4 regions of the Bacillus sp. GW821-FHT11D08 genome follow, and region 3 is predicted to be linked to each of the others. Evidence: riboswitches for the same ligand, from Rfam matches in the RefSeq annotation. Region 3 holds a riboswitch; each other region holds the start of a gene.

Region 1 (3,372 bases), 280 kb from region 3:
GACCGGAAGCGTGATCGGCAGGGACCAGACAACCCCGGATGCCAGACGCATATTTTCAACGACTGACACGTAATCTTTTTCTGTGAAAAATCCTTCAATCGGGCTGTACCCCCCGATCCCGATCAGCTCTAAATCAGCGAACGAAATCAAATCAAGCTCAATTTCTTTTTGGACGGATGTAAGATCATACTGCTCATTTACCCGATTAATTAATGTTCCTCCGTGCGGTGCTAAACTCATAATACATGATTCCTCCCAGTTAACAGATAAATAAACTCAGATTAATAGTTAAATGCCTCCGCCTTGTTCATGGACAGAGCGTTTCTCTTTTCGGATGGCTTTCATCAGACTGGCGGCTCCGCCAGCTGCCAAAAGCACGCTGGCCATCATAAAGATGGAATAGTAATCTCCTTTTAACAGCAGGGAGACAAGCAAATACGAAATCGACAGTGACAAAAACGGTGAAACGACCCATACTTTGAGCATCGTTTTCACGACTTCTTTATGAAAAACGTTCGGCCCGTTTTTGGCCATTCCGATACCGATAATTGATGATGATGTGACTTGCGCCAATGGGACCGGCAGACCGAAGACGGAACTGATAATGACAAGCCCCGCGCCGGTTCCTGAAAGCAGTATGCCTTCTCCGGCTGAAAATCTCGTAATCTTTTTCCCGTTGGTTTCAAGCACTTTGCGTCCTAAAAGCAGAGCGCCGAGAGCGACAAAGATGCCTCCGTACAGCGTTCCTTTGGACACGCTGAGCACGCCCGCAGCAACCAAAGGGCCCACCGCATTTGCGACATTGTTCATTCCGGCTGAAAAAGCTTCCCAAAACCCCGCAATCAGCAGCACAATCCCTAAAATCTTCTGTTTCCGACTCGAAATGACTCGAATATTCAGAGAACTGAATACCTTCGAGACGAGAAACGTGAAACAGAACGCGACGAACGGTACGAGCACCCAAAAACTCACGATGACTAAAAGATGCTGTAAAAACAATACTTTGTACGCGACGCCGACACCGACAATCGCCCCGACAGTGACCTCACTCGTCGACAGCGGAATGCCGAGCACATTCGCCGTGAATAATGATAGCGCCGCCGATCCGATAATAATGCAGACAATGGTGAGCGTAATGGTTTGTTCGGGAATGATTCCGCCGCTGATCGTCTTAACGACTTCACCGCCGCCGATAACCGCCCCTGACAGGACTCCGGCCGCGCAGATGATCAGCGCATACGTTTTCTTTTTAACTGCGCCGGACCCGTAAGCGACTCCCATTGAAGCCGCGGCTCCGCTGGCTCCGATATTCATGGCAAAAAACAGGCAGAATAAAATAGCGGCTAATTCCATCGGGCAGCTCCTTTATTCATGCAGTCCGCATTCTGTTTTCGCCATGCCGTTCCATCTGCCGCTCCGCAAATCTTCCGCGGTAAACGCAGGTGAAGTGCACGGTTCACAGCCGATGCTCGGATACCCCTGATCGTGGAGGATATTGTAATCCAGCTCATGCTTGGAAGTATATCTCCAGATGTCTTTCCATGTCCAATGGATCAGCGGGCATACTTTAATCGATTGAAACTTGTCGTCTTTATTCAGGAAATTCGTATTCGCCCGGCTCGGCCCTTGATCCCGGCGAAGGCCGGACAGCCATGCCGGATGCCCTGCGAGCGCTTCTCTTAACGGCAGAATTTTTCTGATGTAGCAGCACTGGTTCGGTTCTCTTTCCCACAGTTTATCTCCGTGCGCCTCGGCCTGTTCTTCAAGAGTAAGGCTGGGCTTTTTCAGGATAATGTTCAGTCCCGGGTAACGCTCTTTCACTTTTTCGATCGTTTCATATGTTTCTTTAAAGTGAAGACCCGTATCGAGAAACACGATTTCCGCGTCTTTCTTTACTTTAGAAATTAAATCGATCAGGACGATGCCTTCAATCCCGAAGCTGCACGCGTAAACAAGCTGGTCTCCGTAGTGGCCGTATGCCCATTTTAAAACGGACAGCGCGCCTTTATAGGAATCGTCTTCCGGAAATGTAATCGCCGGCTCTTCCCATGTGTCATACGTTAGCATTTTTCCTTTCCTCCTCCCGGAGACAATCAAACAGCTGTTGTTTTCTGCCGGTTGTCTTATCCCTCAATCTTTTTTTCATATAAAAAACTTTCAATCCAGCGGAATGAAAGACAGTGACCCGGTATAGCCCTTATCTTCAAAATGCTGTGCATTTTTCTGGATGCGGCACCTTGCATGACACGCAGGTTGCCGGGCGTCATCGGTCCAGTCCCTCAGCCGCTCTTGATAAGCTTTTTAGATTTGTACTAAATTTTAGCACAATTCTAACAGAAGTCAACCCGAGTTTTTTGATAGGAATAATAAAACAGGCCCTGAGGCCTGTTTTTATTGTCATTATTTTTTAAACCAATCTTTTGACTCGGGATTCTGTTTCCATGATTTCAGTTTCTCAATGTCATCTGAATGAATCGTTCCGTTTTCAAGCGCGACTTCAATCAGCGTGTCATAATCCGTTAACGAGTAATAAGGAAGACCCGCTTTTTTAAAGGCTTCTTTTGCTTTCGGCAGTCCGTATGTAAAAATGGAAATGACGCCGAGGACTTCCGCGCCCTCTCTTTGAAGGGCCGCTGCAGCTTCAAGCACGCTGCCCCCGGTAGAAATCAAGTCTTCAATCACGACTGTTTTTTGTCCTTTCTTAATGGCGCCTTCTATTTGATTTCCTTTGCCGTGCGCTTTCGGTTTGCTTCTGACGTAGCACATCGGTGCGCCTGCACGGTCTGCGAGAAGCGCAGCATGCGGAATGCCCGCCGTTGCAGTGCCCGCGATCATCTCCGCCTCGGGAAAATGCTCTTTCAGCAGTTTGCCGAGCCCGTCCGCCACATCATTTCTCACTTTTGGATACGACAATGTCAGACGGTTGTCACAATAGATCGGTGATAAAATGCCGCTCGCCCACGTAAACGGCTCATTCGGGCGTAAAAAGACAGCTTCAATGTGTAATAGATGTTTTGCGATAGCCTGTTTCATCGGCGAACGCCCTCCCATTCCAGTTTAATTGCTTCATATGCTTCAACGGGGTTTTCCGCTTTTGTAATTGAGCGGCCCACGACAATGGCTGACGAACCGTTTTCTTTCGCAAATAACGGAGTCGCCGTCCGGACTTGATCGTCAGCTGCGTCACTGGCCGTGCGGATGCCCGGTGTGACTGTCAGAAATGAAGGCCGGACCGCTTCATAAATGGCTTTTGTTTCATGCACCGAACATACCACTCCGTCCAGCCCGCACTCTTCCGCCATTTTGCCGTAATGCACGACCGTTTCTAACAGCGGCTTATGCAGCAGAAGCTCTTCCTTCGCCACCTGCTCT
Region 2 (3,372 bases), 210 kb from region 3:
TTGCGGCTGCTCGTTAACGGCATGATTCCGATATACACCGGTGTTTTGAGATGCTTCGTTTCATGATGAATGTCAATGAGCTGCTGCTCCGAGTAGACAGGCTGGGACACGAAGTAGTCAGCTCCGCACTCGATTTTTTTCTCCAGCCGTTTTACTGCTTTATCGAGATGGCGGACATTCGGATTAAATGCTCCGGCTACGGAAAAGTTCGTTTTCTTGCCGAGCGGTTTCCCTGATAAAGAAATGCCCTCGTTGAATTGTTTAATCAGCCTGATCAAGTCAAAGGACGTTAAATCATAGACGGAGGTAGCCCCTGGAAAGTCGCCGATTTTTGAAGGATCACCCGTGATGGCTAAAATGTCGGTGAGCCCGAGCGTATCCAGCCCCATTAAATGTGACTGAAGGCCGATGATGTTGCGGTCTCTGCATGTAATGTGAACGAGAGAACGGATATCAAGGCGCTCTTTCAGCAATGAACCGCAGGCTGCATTGCTGATCCGCGGTGTCGCCAATGAATTGTCGGCGAGCGTCAGCGCTTCTATGCCGGTTTCTTTTAATTCAGCCGCCGCTTGCAGAAATTTGTCAAAATTCAATTTTTTCGGCGGATCAAGCTCTACGATAATTGACCGTTTTTGAGCGGCGATTTCGTTTAAACCCGGTTCGATTCGTTCGTTGCTGACTGAGATGACTTCTTCTTCCCGTCTGATTTTCACTTCTTTCTCAGTGACGGGGGAAAGGCCGCGGACCGCTTCAGCCATGGCTCTGATATGGTTTGGCGTCGTACCGCAGCAGCCGCCGATAATGCGCGCGCCCTGAGTGCGGAACTGTACGGCGCTCTCCCGGAAATAGGCATCGTCCGTATCATAAACAAGCCGGCCTTCTTCTAAAGACGGAAGGCTGCTGTTCGGATAGACCGATAAATAAGCGTCACTGAAAATCGGCACTTCGGTGAGCGCTTCAATCATGTGGTACGGGCCGAGCCGGCAATTGATTCCCGTTATGTCAGCGCCGAGATCGGCAATGGACCTGAGGGCTTCCCGAAGCGGCGTTCCGTCCTGCAGCACGCCCTGTTCGTGCATGGATACGTTCAGCATAATCGGAAGTTCCGTTTCTTTTCTCGCGATCTTCAGCACTTCGCGCGCCTCTTCTAAATCATAGTATGTTTCCAGAAGCAGACCGTCCGGCTCTTCGTGCAGCAATAAATAAAGCTGCTCCCGAAAGCTGCGTTTAATCTCCTCCAGGCTGTAGGCGTTTTTGTTAAAGGTGCGGATGCCGCCCATCGTTCCCAATACATAAGCGCCGTCTGAGGAAGCGCGCGCGATTCTGACCGCCTCCTGATTGATTTTTTTCGTTTCGTCCTCAAGTCCGTATCTTGAGAGCTTAATAAAATTCGCGCCGTACGTATTTGTCTGGATGATGTCTGCCCCGGCTTCCACGTAAGCCTTATGTATCCGCTTGATCTCTTCGGGCTTTGATACGTTCAGTTCCTCAAAACATCTGTCAATGCCGTAGGAATAGAGGAGAGTGCCCATCGCGCCGTCTCCGATTAAAATCCGTTCTTTTAAGTCTTGTAATAGTCCCATTGTTTGCCTCCTTCGTCACATTCAGCAAGGAAAAAAGAGAAATAAAAAAAGTCTTCTTAAGAAGAAGACTTTGTAATCATTTGTCTCTCTTCTTATCTTCCAAGCTGTTTTTAGCTTGCTGGATTTAGCACCTTGGTCATGGTTTGGGTAAACCACTACACCGGTTGCTGAAGCGTCGTCGGGCCAGTCCCTCGGCTTCTCTTGATAAGAACGTTCATGTAATTGTCATGGGTTTCCAAAACTTAACTGTGAAAATCCCTTTCTCCAAATTTACCGAAAATAGAGACAATAATCAATAGGAATCACATAATTTATCTAAAATTAATAAATTGAACGTCAATCGGCAGGTCTGCTCCGCGGACGGCTGCAATAATCTGCTGCAGATCATCTTTATTTTTTCCGGTGACGCGCACTTGGTCGTCCTGAATCTGCGACTTGACCTTCAAGCCGGAGTTTTTAATCACCGCGTTGATTTTTTTGGCGTTGTCTTTATCAATGCCCTGTACAAGCTTCGCACGCTGGCGCACCGTGCCTCCCGATGCATTTTCGATTTTGCCGTATTCAATGTTTTTCGTCGGCACGTCCCGTTTGATCAGCTTGCCGCTCAGCACATCTTTGAGCTGATTCAGTTTAAACTCGTCATCAGAAATCAGGACAAGTTCTTCCTTTTCTAAAGTTACATCGCTTTTCGATCCTTTAAAGTCATAGCGCGTGCCGATTTCTTTCAGCGTCATCTGAATCGCATTCTGCACTTCGGGAAATTCAACTTTGGATACAATATCAAAAGAACTTTCTTTTGCCATGAGAAAACCTCCTATAACATTTCACTTATGAGTTGATTATAGTAGAATAAAGAGAAATGTCCAACAGCATAAAGCATGAATTTATGCATATTGGAAAAAATGAGAAAAACATCAGCCTCATACGGGCGAATCAGGAAGGACGATAACATGAGACCAGGGCAGCAGCTCACGCTTAGTATAGATCACCAAACCGATTTCGGTTATTTTTTAACCGACGGCGAGGATACGGTTCTTTTACATAACAGTGAAATCACAGAGGATATCGAAGACAGAGATGAAGTGGACGTATTTATTTACGTCGATCATCAGGAAAGACTCGCGGCGACGATGAAAAAGCCGCTCATCAGCTTTTATGACTACGGATGGGTGGAAGTGACGGACGCTGTGGAAGATATGGGCGTATTCGTCGACGTCGGTCTGTCAAAAGACGCGCTCGTCGCAACGGAGCACCTGCCTCCGTACAAATCCGTCTGGCCGCAAAAAGGAGACAGACTGTATTGCATGCTGAAGGTGACAAGCCGCGGGCGCATGTTTGCCAAGCCGGCGCCTGAGGATATCATCAGTGAATTATTTACGGATGCAGGGGAAGACGTCATGAATAAAGACCTGACGGGCACGGTGTACAGACTGATTGCATCAGGCTCTTTTCTGATTACCGATGAAGGCATCCGCGCGTTTATTCACCCTTCAGAAAGAAAAGAAGAGCCGAGACTCGGCAGCCGCGTGACAGGGCGTGTCATCGAGGTGAAGGAAGACGGCTCCGTCAACATGTCCCTGCTGCCGAGAAAGCAGGATGCGCTTTCGGTTGACGCGGAAGAAATTCTGACCTATCTGAGATCAAGAAACGGCGCGATGCCTTACGGAGACAAAAGCCATCCTGACGATATCCGCGAACGGTTTCATTTAAGCAAAGCCGCCTTTAAGCGGGCGCTCGGGCATCTGATGAAAAACGGCAAGGTCTATCAGGAAGACGGCTGGACATACGA
Region 3 (3,372 bases):
ATATTCATCCCAATCCTGCGTTTTTAACGGCAGTCCTTCGCGGAGCGCGGGTTCATCCACTTGGATAATCTGAATACCGGCATCTTCAAGCGCTTTTACTTCTTTTCTGAGGGCAAGCCCGATCTGGAAGGCGATTTCTTTTCTTGAAATATCCACACGCGGGAATGACCAGTTTAAGATGGTGACAGGTCCCGTCAGCATGCCTTTCATGTGTTTTTCCGTCAGCGATTGGGCGTAGACCGTATCTTTTACCGTCATCGGTTCGATAAATTCGACATCTCCGAAAATGACAGGCGGACGTACGCAGCGTGAACCGTAAGACTGCACCCATGCATATTTCGTAAAGGCGAATCCGGCCAGTTTTTCACCGAAGTATTCGACCATGTCCGTCCGCTCGAATTCTCCGTGAACGAGCACGTCTAAGCCGATTTCTTCCTGAATGTCAACCCAGCGCTTCGTTTCCGCATTAATAAAGGCTTGGTACTGTTCATCCGTCCAATCTTTTTTCCGCCATTTTTGCCGTGCGCTCCGCACCTCTGCAGATTGAGGGAAGCTTCCGATTGTCGTCGTCGGCAGAAGGGGAAGACCGAGTGATTCATTCTGCAGCGCCAATCGTTCTTCAAAGCTTGCCGGCCGGGAGAAATCTTTTTCCGTCAGCTGATTCAGCTCTTCTTTTTGAGCTGAGTTCGCTCCTGTTGCGAATGCTTTTAAAGCCTTAAGTGCCGTTTTTGATTCTTCGATCTGCTCACTGACGGCCGCTTTGCCGGACAGAAGCCCTTCTTTTAAGACGCCGAGTTCCGCCAGTTTTTCTTTAGCGTATGACAGGCCGTTCAGCAAATCCTTTTCAAGATGCTCGTCAGGGTGTTTCGCCACCGGCACGTGCAGAAGGCTGCTTGAAGGCTGAATCCATAACTCCTCAACATCAGCGTGGCTGAGGATATCCAGAGCTGCATCAAGGCGTTCTTCAACATCGATTTTCCAAATGTTGCGGCCGTCGACCACACCGGCTGCCAGCACTTTATCTTTCGGGAAGCCGTGCTTTTTCAGCTGATCAAGGTTTCTGCCTTTATCATGCACGAAGTCAAGCCCGATTCCCTGTACGGGATAAGAAACGAGTTCTTCATATGCATCAACCGAATCGAAGTATGTCTGCAGAAGGACATTCAGTCCTGAAAGCTCTTTTGTGATCGCTTCATAGAGTTCTTTTGCGGCACGGACGTCTTCAGAAGAAGCTGTCACAAGGGCCGGCTCATCGATCTGAACCCATTTTACGCCTTCAGCTTCAAGTTCTTTCAGCAGCTGAACATAAAGAGGAACAAGGCGTTTTTGAATCGCTTTCGCTTCTGATTCTTCGTATCCTTTCGCAAGTGTGACGAATGTGTACGGACCGACGATGACAGGTTTTGTTTCCGCTCCGAATTCTTCTTTGATCCGGCGGTAGTCGTCAAGCTGTTTGTTTCTCGTCAGACGGAATTCAATGCTTTCGTCATATTCAGGGACGATGTAATGGTAGTTGGTATTAAACCATTTCGTCATTTCACTGGAAACGGCGTCTTTTACACCGCGGGCAATCGCAAAGTATGTATCAACGGGATCCGTGATGCTGCGGAATCTTTCCGGAATCCAGTTAAAGCTGACGGCGGTATCAAGCACATGGTCATAATGGGTGAAATCAGAGACCGGCACGATATCGATATGTTGGTCAAGCTGTGTTTTGACAGCTGATAAGAATAAACCGTCAAGTTCTTTAAGAAACGTTTCTTTGTCAGTGTTTCCTTTCCAATAAGCCTCAAGCGCTTTTTTCCATTCTCTGTTCAAGCCGATTCTCGGAAAACCGAGGTTCGAAGTTTTGATTGTTGTCATTAAGTTTCCTCCTTTAAGTGAGATGTAACAAAAAAGCCTCTTTCTCATGAGAGAAAGAGGCTTTAACTTCAAAATGCAAGCCTCTCTTATCTCTCAGATCACGTCTGATGGAATTAGCACCGTGCCTTATGAGACAGTCGTCTCGGCGCAAAAATCACGCGCCCCATTTCACAATGGAATTACGGTCGGTTGCTGTTGGGGTCAAAAGGCCAATCCCTCGCCCAACTCTCGATAAGAGAAAATATTTCAATTTTTTTGAAAAGTTACATCATTTGTTGGTTATCTTATCAGTTTATTCAGATCACTGTCAATAGAAAATCTCACATTTTAAAAATTGGTGATGTGACAAGCTGATCAATCATTATATGAGAAAAATATCAGAAAGACAGCAGCTGTGCCTGTTCGGCTCTTTCCATCAGCACTTCAGGCGCGTCTAAATACAGGAATCCGTTCCCGGCCAATGTTTTGGCGATGTCCAAAGGAAGGGTCCGCCGCACGAGCTGGGCGTAGACTTCAGCCTCAGAAAGCGTCCGCTGAAACGCGTCCTGTTCAAGCCCTTTTATTAAGGCAAGCGCTCCGCTCACATGCGGGGCGGCCATTGAAGTGCCCGTCAGTTTCCCGTATTTATGGTTGGGAAGGGTGGAGAGAATATTTTCTCCCGGAGCCACCAGGTCAATCTCTTTATTGGCGTTTGAAAATTCAGACGATTTACGGGCGATTGAGACTGATCCGACTGCGATCACCTCGTTGTAAGCGGCTGGATACGACAGTTCCTCTGTACGTTCGTCTCCGTCGCCTTCGTTTCCTGCCGCGCAAACGACCAGAACACCGCTTTTTACCGCATTTGTGACGGCTTCTTTCAATTCAGGCACATCGCTTGGCCCGCCGAGTGACATGGAAATAATATCGGCCTTTTGTTCAACGGCGTAGTTGATGCCGTTAATGATCCATTCGTATTTGCCGCTGCCGTTTTGACCGCCGAGAACTTTAACGATTAAAAGGCTTGCTTCCGGCGCGACACCCGAAATTCCGCCGTTTGAATCATTGGCGGCAATCGTTCCGGAAACGTGTGTCCCGTGTCCGTTATAATCGGAAATCGCGTCTTCTTTGCCTCCGTCATCATCGGTGAAGTTTTTCCCGCCGACAATCCGGTCTTTCAAATCAGGATGATTGATGTCGCAGCCTGTGTCAAGCACCGCGATTTTAATATCCTTGCCTTTAAACCCTTTTGCCCACAACTCTGGCGCCTTAATCACTTTAATCCCCTCTGGAAGCTCGTTCACCTCCATGATCTGTTCATCCGTGACATAAGGAATCAAATGCATTTCACCATTCATAAAAAAGCCCTCCTTTTTTATGCTTGCGAGTGGATACAAGGGTGTTGCTACTATTTTATGGCAGAGCATGCCGGCCGGAAAGAGTCATTTGAAGCATTTTCATAAAAAAGGCGTAATCTATCGCACTAAAAAATTTCAAATAAATGGATAGTTTAACAGCTTTTATTTTCAT
Region 4 (3,372 bases), on a different contig from region 3:
CTGTCCCCGTAGGGTTCGATCACCAGTTTTTGCAGCTGAATAAAATGATGCCAGTAAGACGTGTAAAAATCCGTGTTTTCCAAAGCGGATGCAGCAGGGAGCACGATATCCGCGTATTTGGCGGTTTCCGTTAAAAACAGATCGTGAACGACTGTAAATAAATCCTCCCGCAGCAGGCCTTTTCTGACTTTATTCGCTTCCGGCGCAACCACTGCGGGATTCGTACCGTAAATAAACAGGGAGCGCACGGGCGGTTTTGTTTCTAAAAGAACGCTTCCGAGCCTGTTCATATTAAATGATCGTGGCTTCCTGCCGTAAAGCAGATCAGGCCGCTGGAGCGCTTGTCTGTTATAGTTTAATACCGCGCTGTTGTGCTTGATTGCGCCTCCTCCGGTGTTGAGCCACTGTCCTGTAACAGCCGGAAGGCAGGCAACGGTGCGGACGATCATTCCGCCATTGTCATGGTGCTGAATGCCGTTTCCGATCCTGATAAGGGAAGGGGAGGTTTCCCCGTACATTCTCGCAAGGCGTCTGATATCGTCGGCTTTAACGCCTGTAATAGCAGAAACCGTTTCCGGATCATAGTGTTTAACATGCGCTTTTAATTCGTCACTGCCTTCGGTGTATTCTGTGAGAAATGCTTCATCGTGAAGGTTTTCGTCGAATAAGACATGCATGATACCGAGGGCGAGTGCGGCATCTGTGCCGGGGCGAATGGGAATAAACCAATCGGCAAGCCGGCCGGTTTGGTTCTTATGTACATCGATAACGACAATTTTAGCCCCTTTTTTCCGGGCTTTTTGGGCAATCATGACTTGGTGCATATTCGTGCTGACGGCATTGATTCCCCAAAAAATAAAGAGCTTTGCATGTATGGTCTCTTCCGGATCAGTACCCGCTCCTTCACCCATTGTATAGTTATAGCCTTCAGATCCGGCTTTGCTGCAGATCGTCCGTTCGAGATGACTCGCTCCGAGACGATGGAAAAAACGGCGGTCCATTCCCTCTGCCGCCAGTTTTCCCATATTGCCGTAAAAGCTGTACGGAAGAATGCTTTCCGCTCCTTCTTCGGCAATAAGCTCTTTCCAGCGCGCACTGATCGTATTGATCGCTTCCTCCCAGGAAATAGGCGTAAACGCGGCTTCACCTTTTTTACCGATCCGTTTTAACGGAACGGTTATGCGTTTCTCATCATAAATACGCTCAGCCATGTGTCTGACTTTGTTGCAAATATTCCCTGATGTGACCGGGTGATCGGGGTCTCCCTGAATGTTAACGATTTTTCCGTCTTTTTTTGTCACAAGCAAGCCGCATTGATCGGGACAGTCTAGTGAGCATACCGACTTAAAGACCCCGTTCGGCTGTTTTGCAGCAGAATTCATAGCCCATTTCTCCTCTTTGTTTATATTGTAAGCATTATAACATTTCAAAATCGAACGTCAATTCAGAAAAAAAGTGTTGACATCACGGAAAGACTTTTCTATGATGAGTTTATTCTTTTAAACAGCCTGACAATTTCATCATTTTATTTTCTATCCAGAGAGGTGGAGGGACTGGCCCTACGAAACCTCGGCAACATTTATTGTGCCAATTCCAGCAAGCGTATGCTTGAAAGATAGGAAAGAATGATCTATACATATTTGTGCGCTTCAAGCGCATAAAGACGGTATATGAATCTCTTTCCTTCTTTGGGGAAAGAGATTTTTTTATGAAAAAATTTATGTGAAAAGGATGTTTTGCACCATGACGGTTTTAATTACCGCACCATATCACGACGAGGGGCTGAAGGAGCTGACTGAGCTGTTCGGCCGGACTGTGCACCGGCCGTGGAAGAAGCACGGCCGGGCCTATCGGGAAGATGAATTGATCCGAATGATTCAAGAGACAAACGCGTCGGGGCTTATCACTGAACTTGATGAGGTGTCTGAGCGTGTTATTGACATATTGCCTGATTCCGCTTTTATCGGTGTCTGCAGAGGAATGCCGTCTAACGTGAATATTGCGGCGGCGACTAAAAGAAAAATCCCCGTTTTCTTTACACCGGCCCGCAATGCCCAGGCTGTTGCTGAAATGTTTATCGGAAATGTGATTTCATTTTTGCGTCATACGTATTCTTCCCATCAGTGGCTGAAAGACGGGAAGTGGAATGGTGATTATTTGCAGGCTTACGTCAAATTCAGAGGAAATGAGCTGACGGGGAAAACAGTCGGCCTTATCGGTTTCGGAGCCGTCGGACAGAGAATCGCCCGGCTATTGGCCGCTTTTGACTGCAAGGTGCTTTACTATGATCCATTTGTCCGTCATGAAAACCGGGAGTATGAAAAAACGACGATTGAACGGGTATTTTCTGAAAGTGATATTGTTTCCGTTCACTTGCCGCGTACAGAAGAAACCATCGGCCTTATCGGCGCCCGGCACTTTCAATTGATGAAACAGGAAGCTGTTTTTGTCAATACGTCAAGAGCGGTGGTTACAGACAGGGAAGAGCTGCTGCGGGTGCTGAAAGAACGGCGGATTAAGGGAGCGATCCTTGACGTGTTTTATCACGAACCGCCAGAATCTTCTGATTATGAATTGATCTCTTTGCCTAATGTATTAGCGACTCCCCATTTAGCGGGCGCAACATTTGAAGTGGAAGATCATCATGTGAAGATTTTAAATGAAGCGCTTTTCAAATGGAAACAAGATCAAACCTGCTCAATACGTGAACTTTATAACAAAAGAGAACTTGAAACGGAAGGAGGAGGCTGTAATGGCTGAACAAAAAGGCTACCTTGTATTTGACATCGGGACGGGGAATGCGCGAGTCGCGGTCGTGACTGCCGGCGGCGAAGTGACCGCGCTTGAAAGGGAAGACATTGAATATGTGACGGATCCGCTTTATCCGGACGGACGATATTTCTCACCGGAAAGATTATGGACGCAAATCAGCGCTATGGCAAGGAAGGTTATTGCCAAAAGCCCACATATTACATTAATCGGAATCACCTCCACAAGCCAGAGGCAGGGAATTGTTCTGATCAATAAAGGTAAAAAGGCATTTCTCGGTCTGCCCAACATTGATAACAGAGGGCGTGAATGGGAAGACGGGATTGAGGCAATAGAAGAAGTGCATCAGCAAACCGGACGTCTTCCGAGCGCTTTATTTTCCGCCATGAAACTTGTCGGATTAAAAGCTAGACAGCCGTCTTTATGGAAAGAAGTGAAGTACATCACAAGCATCAGTGACTGGGTGACATTTGAGCTGAGCGGTATTTTAAGCTATGAACCGTCACAGGCTGCTGAAACACTGCTGTTTGACGTAAGGAAAAAGGCGTGGTCAGAGAAATTATGCAACATCTTCGGTGTGCCTTCTGCCATTCTTCCTTCACT

Evidence for each region. A riboswitch is a leader RNA that binds a small molecule or an ion and turns the genes downstream of it on or off. The one in region 3 is predicted to bind S-adenosylmethionine.
Region 1: another riboswitch for S-adenosylmethionine. It lies ahead of AC1RRX_RS06775 (phosphoadenylyl-sulfate reductase); the one in region 3 lies ahead of metE (5-methyltetrahydropteroyltriglutamate--homocysteine S-methyltransferase).
Region 2: another riboswitch for S-adenosylmethionine. It lies ahead of AC1RRX_RS04345 (bifunctional homocysteine S-methyltransferase/methylenetetrahydrofolate reductase); the one in region 3 lies ahead of metE (5-methyltetrahydropteroyltriglutamate--homocysteine S-methyltransferase).
Region 4: another riboswitch for S-adenosylmethionine. It lies ahead of AC1RRX_RS12850 (2-hydroxyacid dehydrogenase); the one in region 3 lies ahead of metE (5-methyltetrahydropteroyltriglutamate--homocysteine S-methyltransferase).

What each region holds. Positions count from the first base shown of each region.
Region 1 covers NZ_JBXARS010000002.1:640,988-644,359, reverse strand. Annotated here, with positions in the region: gene sat (sulfate adenylyltransferase) at 1-240, opposite strand, end outside; gene cysP (sulfate permease) at 289-1,353, opposite strand; gene AC1RRX_RS06775 (phosphoadenylyl-sulfate reductase) at 1,366-2,067, opposite strand; SAM riboswitch class I at 2,195-2,299, opposite strand; gene pyrE (orotate phosphoribosyltransferase) at 2,401-3,033, opposite strand; gene pyrF (orotidine-5'-phosphate decarboxylase) at 3,030-3,372, opposite strand, start outside.
Region 2 covers NZ_JBXARS010000002.1:153,622-156,993, forward strand. Annotated here, with positions in the region: gene AC1RRX_RS04345 (bifunctional homocysteine S-methyltransferase/methylenetetrahydrofolate reductase) at 1-1,583, opposite strand, end outside; SAM riboswitch class I at 1,673-1,794, opposite strand; gene AC1RRX_RS04350 (YajQ family cyclic di-GMP-binding protein) at 1,895-2,386, opposite strand; gene AC1RRX_RS04355 (CvfB family protein) at 2,486-3,372, shown strand, end outside.
Region 3 covers NZ_JBXARS010000002.1:364,078-367,449, forward strand. Annotated here, with positions in the region: gene metE (5-methyltetrahydropteroyltriglutamate--homocysteine S-methyltransferase) at 1-1,863, opposite strand, end outside; SAM riboswitch class I at 1,947-2,101, opposite strand; gene AC1RRX_RS05590 (S8 family peptidase) at 2,241-3,200, opposite strand.
Region 4 covers NZ_JBXARS010000005.1:300,761-304,132, forward strand. Annotated here, with positions in the region: gene AC1RRX_RS12845 (molybdopterin oxidoreductase family protein) at 1-1,382, opposite strand, end outside; SAM riboswitch class I at 1,530-1,622, shown strand; gene AC1RRX_RS12850 (2-hydroxyacid dehydrogenase) at 1,744-2,760, shown strand; gene AC1RRX_RS12855 (FGGY-family carbohydrate kinase) at 2,753-3,372, shown strand, end outside.